DNA from 3 places in the Aquamicrobium ahrensii genome. Region 3 is predicted to be linked to each of the others. Evidence: riboswitches for the same ligand, from Rfam matches in the RefSeq annotation. Region 3 holds a riboswitch; each other region holds the start of a gene.
What was found. Region 3 has a riboswitch for thiamine pyrophosphate ahead of ABID44_RS14315 (TenA family protein). Riboswitches for the same ligand answer to the same signal wherever they lie in the genome.
Positions count from the first base shown of each region.

Region 1 (3,268 bases), on a different contig from region 3:
TGCAAGGCTTCCACGAACAGCCGCACGCTGAGCGGCAGGTTGAAGAACACATGCGCGACGAGGATGCCGGAAAGCCCGTAAACGCCCGGCCATTCATCGCCGCCGAGCGTGGAGAACAGCCCGGCGAAATAACCGGCGCGCCCGTAGAGCGCCAGAACGCCGAGGGCCGCGACAAGAGCCGGCAGCGCCAGCGGCACGGCGAAGAGTTGCAGGATCAGGCCGCGCCCCGGAAAATGCGGGTGCCGCGCCAGCGCACGCGCCACGAACAACGCTGGCGCCACGGAGAGCAGCGTCGACAGCAGCGCCTGCCACAGCGTGAAACGCGCCACCCTCAGCATATAGGGATCGAAGGCGGCGACCGCGCCGGAGAGGTCGCGCACGCCTTCGGCCACCAGACCGGCGAAGGCGCCGCCGATCAGCAGCGAAATCGCCGCCAGCGCCACGATGCCGGCGGCGATGCGCAGGTCGCTTTGTGCGGAAACTCTCCCGGCGGCCAATTTGTCTTACCTGCCCATGACCGCCAGCCACTCATCCACCCAGGCCTTGCGGTTGTCGGCCACCTCCTGCGGGCTGAACTGCAAGGTTTTGGTCGGCTTCACGAGCTTGTCGAAGGCCGGGTCGAGCGGCTTGTCGGTCTTGCCGGCCGGGTACATCCACTGGGTTTCCGGCACCGAATCCTGAAAGCCCGGCCCGGTCATGAAGGCGAGGAATTTCTCGGCCAGCGGGTTCTTCGCCCCGGCAATGGTGATGCCGGCCACCTCGACCTGGAGATAATGCCCTTCCGCGAAGGGGGCGGCCTGATAACGCTCCGACTTGTCGGCGATCATGTGATAGGCTGGCGAGGTGGTGTAGGACAGCACCATCGGCGCTTCGCCCTTCGTGAACAGCCCATAGGCCTCGCTCCAGCCGGGCGTCACCGTCAGCACGCGGCCTTTCAGCTTCTCCCACGCCGCGCCCGCCTCCTCGCCATAGACCGAACGCACCCACAGCAACAGGCCGAGGCCCGGCGTCGAGGTGCGCGGGTCCTGAATGACGATCTTCTGCTTCTGGTCCCCCTCGACCAGCTCCTTGAGGCTCGACGGCGGCTCGGGCAGCTTTTCGGTGTCATAGACCACGGCGAAATAACCGTAGTCGTAAGGCACGAACATGTCGTCGTTCCAGCCGCCCGGAACGTTCGCTTCCGGCGTTGCGCCATGGGCCACGAACAGTCCCGTGCCCCACGCCTCTGCTGTGAGGTTTGTGTCGAGCCCGAGCACGATGTCGGCCTTCGTGGACGCGCCTTCCAGCTTCAGCCGGTTGAGCAGGGCCACGCCGTCAGCCACGGAGACGAAATCGACCTCGCAGCCGCATTCGGCCTCGAAATTCTTCTTCACCTGCGGGCCGGGGCCCCAGTCGGCGGTGAAGCTGTCATAGGTGTAGATGGTGAGCTTGCCTTGCGCCGAAGCGGGCGCGACGGCGAACAGCGCGGCGACAGAGAGGACGGATAGAAGCAATGTGCGCATCGGCGCCTCCTTGGTTTCGTGGTCAGGGGGTCGAGGCGCCGGATGTCCGACAGCTTCTAATCCCTCCGCCGGTACAAGCCGGATCAGGTTCGGCGGGTTGGCCTGAGCCTCTCAGCCGGGCCGCGAAGAACGCGTCCGGCACCCCGTTAGAGCATATCCAGAAATAGGGCCCCCGACGGCGGGAAGCAAGAGAGGCGGCGCTCTTCCGTTCCATTGAAGGGACTGCTAATGCCCCTCCCATGAGCCGATACACAATTCTTCTCGGCGGCGAGCTTGTCCGCACGCCCGCCCTTGAGCGCCAGATCGCCGGAACGCGAATCATCGCCGCCGATTCCGGCATTGGCCACGCCGAGGCCCTCGACATTGTGCCGGAGCTTTGGGTTGGCGATTTCGATTCCGCTCCCCAGATGCTGCCGGAGCGTCTGAAAGCTGTGCCAAAGCGGGAATTCCCCTCGGACAAGGACCGCACCGACGGTGAGCTGGCGGTGGACATCGCGCTCGAACAGGGGGCGAGCGCGCTTGTGCTGGCCGGTGCGTTCGGCGGCGCGCGCGCCGACCACAGTTTCCTGCACATGACGCTGGCGCTGCGGCTGGCCGAGATGGGGATCGACGTGATTCTGACCAGCGGCGCGCAGGAGGGCCGGCCGCTGCCGCACGCACCGGTGGAATTCGATTATGCCGAGGGCACGCTGTTTTCGGTTCTCGGTTTTTCGGAGCTGGCCGGGCTGACCGTGACCGGCGCGAAATGGCCGCTCGACGCCGTCACCGTGCCGTTCGGCTCGTCGCTGACCATGTCGAACGAAGTTTTGAAGTCGAACGCAACTGGCGGGCGGCTTCGTATCGACCTTGCGCGGGGCCGCGCCCTGCTGGTCGCCCATCCGCTTACCGGAAAGGACGGCTGACATGGCCCCGCCGCTTCTCAATCTTGCCGGCATCCGCCTCACCTTCGGCGGCACGCCGCTGCTCGACGGCGCGGACCTTACTGTCGGCCCCGGCGACCGCATCGCGCTGGTCGGCCGCAACGGCTCCGGCAAGTCGACGCTGCTGAAGATCGCCGCCGGGCTCGCCGAGGCGCAGGACGGCGAGATTTTCCGCCAGCCCAGCGCCACCATCCGCTATTTGGCGCAGGCTCCCGACATGGAAGGCTTCGCCACGGTGCGCACCTATGTCGAGGCGGGGCTGGGACCTGCCGACGACCCTTATCGCGCCACCTATCTGCTCGAACATCTCGGGCTTACCGGTGAAGAATCCCCGGCGGAGCTGTCCGGCGGCGAGGCGCGCCGCGCCGCGCTCGCCCGCGTCATGGCCCCGGAGCCCGACATATTGCTGCTCGACGAGCCGACCAACCATCTCGACCTCAACGTCATCGAATGGCTGGAGGAAGAGCTGATCCGCTCCTCCTCGGCGCTGGTGGTCATCTCGCACGACCGCCGCTTTCTCGAACGCGTGTCACGCGCCACCGTCTGGCTGGATCGCGGCCAGACACGCCGTCTCGACCGAAGCTTCGCCAATTTCGAGGAATGGCGCGACCAGATCCTGGAGGAGGAGGAGCGCGACCAGCACAAGCTCGGCCGCCAGATCGCGCGCGAGGAGCACTGGCTGCGCTATGGCGTGACCGCCCGGCGCAAGCGCAATGTGCGCCGTCTCGGTGAATTGCAGACGCTGCGCCAGCGCCACCGTAGCCACAGGGGCGTGGAAGGCGCGGCCACCATGGTGGCGAGCGACGCCGCCGAATCCGGGAAACTGGTGATCGAGGCAAAATCGAT
Region 1 covers NZ_JBEPMN010000005.1:150,439-153,706, reverse strand. The annotation lists gene thiP (thiamine/thiamine pyrophosphate ABC transporter permease) at 1-497, opposite strand, end outside; gene thiB (thiamine ABC transporter substrate binding subunit) at 504-1,502, opposite strand; TPP riboswitch at 1,546-1,658, opposite strand; gene ABID44_RS09215 (thiamine diphosphokinase) at 1,742-2,404, shown strand; gene ABID44_RS09210 (ABC-F family ATP-binding cassette domain-containing protein) at 2,406-3,268, shown strand, end outside.
Region 1: another riboswitch for thiamine pyrophosphate. It lies ahead of thiB (thiamine ABC transporter substrate binding subunit); the one in region 3 lies ahead of ABID44_RS14315 (TenA family protein).

Region 2 (3,268 bases), on a different contig from region 3:
GCCGGGAACGTCCTTGTAGGCCTCGTTGGCGATGTATTTCTTGTTCTCATCCTGAATGGCCGGAACGAACGGGCCGTCGAGTTTCGGACGGAAGGTCTCGTAGTGGTCGGGGCCGTTGTTGGCCGCCAGGAACAGGCGGCGCGAGACATCGACGCTGTCGGGATAGCCGTCGCCATCCGAGTCGACATAGTTCGGGAAGCCGGCATCGGCATAGGTGCCGACCTTCTCGCGCATATCGTCGCCCGGCTTCTCGTCATCGACCGTACCGATGATCGAGACGCCATGGGTGTGGTCGCCGGTGACGACGATCAGCGTATCGGGGTTCTGCTCGGCAAACTCGCGGGCGACGCCGATGGCCTTGTCGAACTCGATGGTGTCGACCACGGCGCGATCCCAGTCGAGCGGATGGGACATCTTGTCGACATTGGCGGCCTCGACAACCAGCACGAAGCCTTCCGCGTTCTTCGAAAGCTGGCCGAGAGCGGCTTTCGTCATGTCGACCAGACCGGGCTGCTCGGGGAACTTCTCCACGGTGCCCTTCTTCAGGAACTCGCGGTCGAGCGTGGTGTCCATGTTGCCGGTATGGAACAGGCCGAGCACCTTGCCGGTGTTGGAGCCGGCTGCCGCCTCCAGCTCACCCTTGGTGGTGGCCAGCGTATAGCCTGCTTCCCTGAAGCCCTCGATATGGTCGGTGTCGTCCTTGCGCTTGGAGCCGGCAACCGACTGCGGCAGGAAATAGGCCGATCCGCCGCCGAAGATCACATCGGGCTTCAGGTCGAAGATCTGGTTGTTGATGGCGGCCTTCTCGGCGCGGCGGCGGGTGTGGGCGAAGAGCGCGGCAGGCGTCGCATCCTGAAGTTCGGAAGTGGTGACGATGCCGACCGACTTCGAGGTCTGGCGGCGGAGCGCCTCGACCAGCGTCTCGACCTTCGGATCGTCGAACGGATCTTCGGTGCGGTCGGCATAGACGCCGATCGCGTTCACCGCGCTCTTGTGGCCGGTCATATAGGCCGACATGGTGTTGGCGCTGTCGGTGGCGACGGCTTCGGTGGACGAGGTGCCGATGAAGGCCATGCGGTCCAGTTCGTCCATGTTGAGGCGGCCATTGGCCTTGCCCTCGGTCATGCCCTTGGACATGATGCGGGCGGCGGTGCGGTGCGCGACCGAAAGACCGTCGGCGATCAGGAAGATCACGTTCTTGGCTCTGGGCTCGTCAGCGGTGCCGTAAACTTCCCACATCACGGTCTTTTCCTCATCGCCGGCCCTGGCGATGACGGTGTAGACGCCGGGTTCCGTGATCGTGACGCCTTCAAGACGCACGGCGGAAGCCTCAACGCCGTCTTCCTTCTCGATGAAGGTGGCTTCCTTGCCGAGCACTTCAGCGGCCGGCTTGCCATTGATGGTGACGCTGACGTCGGAGCCGGCGACGACGCCGTCGAACTCCACCTTAACGTCGAAGGGCGAAGCGGTGAGGATCGTAGCGCGGTCAAGCGGGTAGACCGTGGCGGCGCCGGCGACGGCCGGGACCAGTATGGTGGTTGCGGTCAGGATGGCGAGCAGGCTTCGCATGTCGGGTTCTCCGTAAGCGTCGAAAGAGCCCGCTAGCTAGGCCCGGCACATTACAACGCGATGACAGGTCCCGGACAGGTTGATGACAAAGCTGCCCGGCGTGCTTGACAGCACCGGCGACCTGCAACATAGATGGCTTCATTCCGAGGGGAGCGCTGTACGGCGCTGAGATGGCGATGAGCCAGACCCTTGAACCTGATCCGGGTTATGCCGGCGTAGGAACGGAACAAGGGCCTTCGGGCAATCCTGCCAATTCTTCGCACACCTGGATCTCCATGATGACAAGTCGGGAGATCGCCATGACGTTCAAATCCAAAGTCCGCCCGCCGACGCCACGCTCCTTCTAGGAGGGCGGAGCCATGTCGGCTGTCCCGGCAGCGTTGCGCACCGCTCTTGTGCTGCTGGCCTCATGGCAGGTGATCGTCGTCGCCTTCGCCCCGCCACGCTACATATTGCCGGCGCCGCTCGACGTGGCGGCCGCTTTTCGTCGGCAGCCGCTCTATCTTCTCGACAACACGCTCGTGACGCTGGCCGAGATCGCCGCCGGCTTCGTGGCGGGCGCGCTCGCCGGCATCGCCACCGCGCTTGCCGTGGCTCTGTTTCCGCGCCTCGGGCGGGCAATCTGGCCGGTGGTGCTGGTGCTGCAGGCCTTTCCGGTCTTCGTCATCGCGCCCTTGCTGGTTCTGTGGTTCGGCTTCGGCATGGCCTCGAAAGTGGTGATGACGGCGCTTATCATCTTCTTCCCCGTCGCCTCCGCCTTCGCCGACGGCCTGCGGCGCACGCCGCCGGAGATCGTCGACGCCGCCGCGCTCACCCCGGCCACCCACCGCCGGACGCTGTTCCTGCTGCGCATGCCGCTCGCGCTTCCAGCGCTGGTTTCCGGCCTCAGGGTTGCAGCGCCGCTTGCTCCGCTGGGAGCGGTGATCGGCGAGTGGGTCGGCGCATCGGCCGGGCTCGGGTTCGTCATGGTCCAGGCCAACGCCCGCATGCAGACCGACACGATGTTCGCGGCCATGAGCATCATCGCCATTCTTGCTCTGGCGTTGCGCCGGCTCGTCGACGCACTCGCTCCGCTTCTCACGCCATGGGCGCGGGAAGACGACTTCTCCTCCACAATCCGACAAAGGAAACCGCAATGATCCGCACCTGCGCGCTCGCGCTCCTGCTCTCCACCGCCGCGGCAGGCGCAGCCCACGCCGCCGACAAGCTCACCGTGATGCTGGAATGGTTCGTCAATCCCGACCACGCGCCGCTGGTGGTGGCGAAAGAGCTCGGCCTGTTCGATGAAGCCGGGCTGGAGGTGGAGCTCGTGCCGCCGGCCGACCCTTCGATCGTGCCGCGCGCCGTCGCCTCCGGCAAGGTCGAGATCGGCGTCCACTATCAGCCAAACCTCTATCTCGACCATGACGCCGGCGTTTCGCTGGTGCGTTTCGGCACGCTGGTCGAGACCCCGCTCAACACGCTCACCGTTCTGGCCGATGGCCCGATCAGGGAGTTGAAGGACCTTGAAGGCAAGAAGATCGGCTTCTCCGTCTCCGGCTTCGAGGACGCCATCATCGGCCGCATGCTGGACAATGCCGGAGTGGACAAGGACACGATCGAGCTGGTCAATGTCAATTTCGCGCTGTCGCCGTCGCTGATCAGCGGACAGGTGGACGCCACCATCGGCGGATACCGCAATTTCGAGCTGACCCAGATG
Region 2 covers NZ_JBEPMN010000002.1:157,574-160,841, reverse strand. The annotation lists gene ABID44_RS03655 (alkaline phosphatase) at 1-1,569, opposite strand, end outside; TPP riboswitch at 1,706-1,808, shown strand; gene ABID44_RS03650 (ABC transporter permease) at 1,929-2,708, shown strand; gene ABID44_RS03645 (ABC transporter substrate-binding protein) at 2,705-3,268, shown strand, end outside.
Region 2: another riboswitch for thiamine pyrophosphate. It lies ahead of ABID44_RS03650 (ABC transporter permease); the one in region 3 lies ahead of ABID44_RS14315 (TenA family protein).

Region 3 (3,268 bases):
CAACCGTTTTCTTTATCTCGTGCAGGCCAACGGCAAGGCGTTGCGCTACGGCGTTGGTGTTGGCGCAGCCGGTCGCGGCTTCAGCGGCGTGACGGATCTCGCATGGAAGCAGGAGTGGCCGCGCTGGCGTCCCACCGACTCCATGATCGCCCGCGCTCCCGAGCAGTACAAGAAATATGAGAACGGCGTCGAAGGCGGCCCCGGCAACCCGCTGGGCGCCCGGGCGCTCTACCTGTTCAAGGATGGCAAGGATACTTACTACCGCATTCACGGAACAACCCAGCCCACCAGCATCGGCAAGGCCGTGTCGGCCGGCTGCATCCGCATGCTCAACATGGATGTCGTCGACCTTTACCAGCGCGTGCGCCCCGGCTCCAAGGTGGTCATCCTGTAAAGGCGGGCCGGAATCGCTTGAACAAGCACCCAACATGAAAACCTCCCCGGTCGGGGTGCAGCCGGGGAGGTTTCTTCATTATGGCGCTCCGCATCCATTCAGGGGCGCAAGGGTCTTCTGACACTTTGGACGTGCGTCGGAACAATCAAAAACGGCTACATTTCCGGTCCGCCAATGTCGCCTTTTTTGCCCTATCCGGCGACGGCATCCAGCCCCATTTGCCAGAAATCCGCTTCCAGTCGCGCGGCCTTGCCGAACAGAATGGCCAGTTCGCCGAAGCGGCGTTCCGTCATCGAGCGCGCAGCCAGATCGTCAAGCAGCTTGCGCGAACCGATGGCGAGTTGCTGGAACGCTTCGCCTGCATATTCGCCGATCCACTCGCGATAAGGATGGTCCCCCAGCGCCTCGACGCCCTGCGGAGCGAGCGCTTTACCAATCTCGGCATAGCCGATGACGCAAGGGGCGAGCGCGACATGCAGGTCGAGCAGATCACCTGCAGCGCCGCAATCGAGCACGAAACGGGTATAGGCTACGGTCGCCTGATGCTCCTGCACTGAATGGAGCTGTTCCGGCGAAAGTCCCCAGCGCCCGCACAGCCGCACATGCAACTCGGTCTCGTCGAGTATGCCAGCCAGGCCCGCCTGCGCCGCTCTGATCTCAGGGATGGTGCGGCTCTTGTACGCCGCCAGAGCCCAGGCGCGCGAGAACTGGATCAAGAACAGATAATCCTGCACCAGATAGGCGCGGAAGGCTTCTTGCGGCAACGTGCCCTCCCCAAGTTGCTGAACGAATTTGTGCTCGACATAGCTCCTCCAGTCGACCTCCGCCGCCAACTTCAACCGTTCGAAAACGTCCATCTTCACTCTCCCTTCCGGTAGTTACGTTGAAAAAGGCCGGTTCCAGCCTCGCCGGCCATCAAAAGAAATCCCGGCTGTTTTCCGGTTCGGCTGGGCCAGTACGATCCAGTTCCGTACGCAGGTGGTCTATTCATTGGGCATGAACCAGGCTCAGGGAGCTGTCGGGAAAGTGATGGTCCTGCGCCAGGTGGGAAGATACCATCAGTTCGGTCGGCATTTCGCCCGCGAACAATTCCCGACCGAAACTGCACCCGATGGCTTTCATCCAGAGCGACCCGCTTTCAAGCCGGAGCATTTCGCTGGGGCGTTCTGTCATCTTGCTGTCCTTACGTGGAGGGCAGCGAGACCGCTTGTTCAAACTGGTTTCAGGCATGAGCGGCCTCGCAAGGAGACCGACGAAAGACAGCATTGACAATCGCCATCCCTTCGCCGGCATGATCCGGATCAGGTTCGAAGGGTCACCGCGCTGCTGGCGCCAGCGGTCTCTCAGCCCCTTGCCGGGGCTCCCCTTGGTGAGCTTTCTCTGTAGGAAATAAGCACCGGTCTGTCACCCCGTACGCCTCAAACAAAGGGCCGCACGGTTTCGGTGTTAAATGGCAAATTGATTTGCCTTCACTTCCCCGCAGGGTGGGGGCGAAACCACCGGATCGTGCCCACAACGCAAAACGCCGCCCCAAAGGGCGGCGTTTCAATCAGTAAATTGTTCTGTTCTGTGTGATCTGGAGAAGATTTTCATGCGTTTTGCAGACCTGGCAGCGACCTACTCTCCCGCGTCTTTAGACGAAGTACCATCGGCGCAGGGGCGTTTCACGGCCGTGTTCGGAATGGGAACGGGTGCAGCCGCCCCGCCATGACCACCAGGTCGGCAAAGCGCATGTTATCTGAGAAGCTGTTTTGTGCTGATGTTGTTAGCGAGCGAGGTCTGCCGCTTCGGGCAAGGCCCGCAAGCGCGACTGCGCGTCGCCGGTTTTCCGGCGCTCTCGCGGAGCATAGGCCCGAAGGGCCGCTCATGCGTTAGCGCTGGGTTTGATGAACATAAGGAATGAGAACGATCAAGCCTATCGAACTATTAGTACCGGTAAGCTTCAAGCGTTGCCGCTCTTCCACACCCGGCCTATCAACGTGGTCGTCTTCCACGGTTCTCAGGGAATACTCGTTTCCAGGTGGGTTTCCCGCTTAGATGCCTTCAGCGGTTATCCCGTCCGTATATAGCTACCCTGCTATGCGGCTGGCGCCACAACAGGTCCACCAGAGATACGTCCATCCCGGTCCTCTCGTACTAGGGACAGATCCTGTCAATATTCCTACACCCACGGCAGATAGGGACCGAACTGTCTCACGACGTTCTGAACCCAACTCACGTACCGCTTTAAATGGCGAACAGCCATACCCTTGGGACCTGCTCCAGCCCCAGGATGCGATGAGTCGACATCGAGGTGCCAAACAACCCCGTCGATATGGACTCTTGGGGGTCATCAGCCTGTTATCCCCGGCGTACCTTTTATCCGTTGAGCGATGGCCCTTCCACGCGGGACCACCGGATCACTATGACCGACTTTCGTCTCTGCTCGACTTGTCAGTCTCGCAGTCAGGCAGGCTTATGCCATTGCACTCAGCGAACGATTTCCGACCGTTCTGAGCCCACCATCGCGCGCCTCCGTTACTCTTTAGGAGGCGACCGCCCCAGTCAAACTACCCACCATACATTGTCCCGGACCCGGATAACGGGCCGCGGTTAGACATCCATAGTAATAAGGGTGGTATTTCAAGGGTGGCTCCACCAAGGCTGGCGCCCTGGCTTCAAAGCCTACCACCTATCCTACACATGTCACTACGAATGCCAATGTAAAGCTATAGTAAAGGTGCACGGGGTCTTTCCGTCTAACCGCAGGAACCCCGCATCTTCACGGGGAATTCAATTTCACTGAGTCTATGCTGGAGACAGCGGGGAAGTCGTTACGCCATTCGTGCAGGTCGGAACTTACCCGACAAGGAATTTCGCTACCTTAGGACCGTT
Region 3 covers NZ_JBEPMN010000012.1:55,043-58,310, forward strand. The annotation lists gene ABID44_RS14305 (L,D-transpeptidase) at 1-394, shown strand, start outside; gene ABID44_RS14310 (TenA family protein) at 586-1,251, opposite strand; gene ABID44_RS14315 (TenA family protein) at 1,382-1,567, opposite strand; TPP riboswitch at 1,656-1,771, opposite strand; rRNA gene rrf (5S ribosomal RNA) at 1,999-2,113, opposite strand; rRNA gene ABID44_RS14325 (23S ribosomal RNA) at 2,300-3,268, opposite strand, start outside.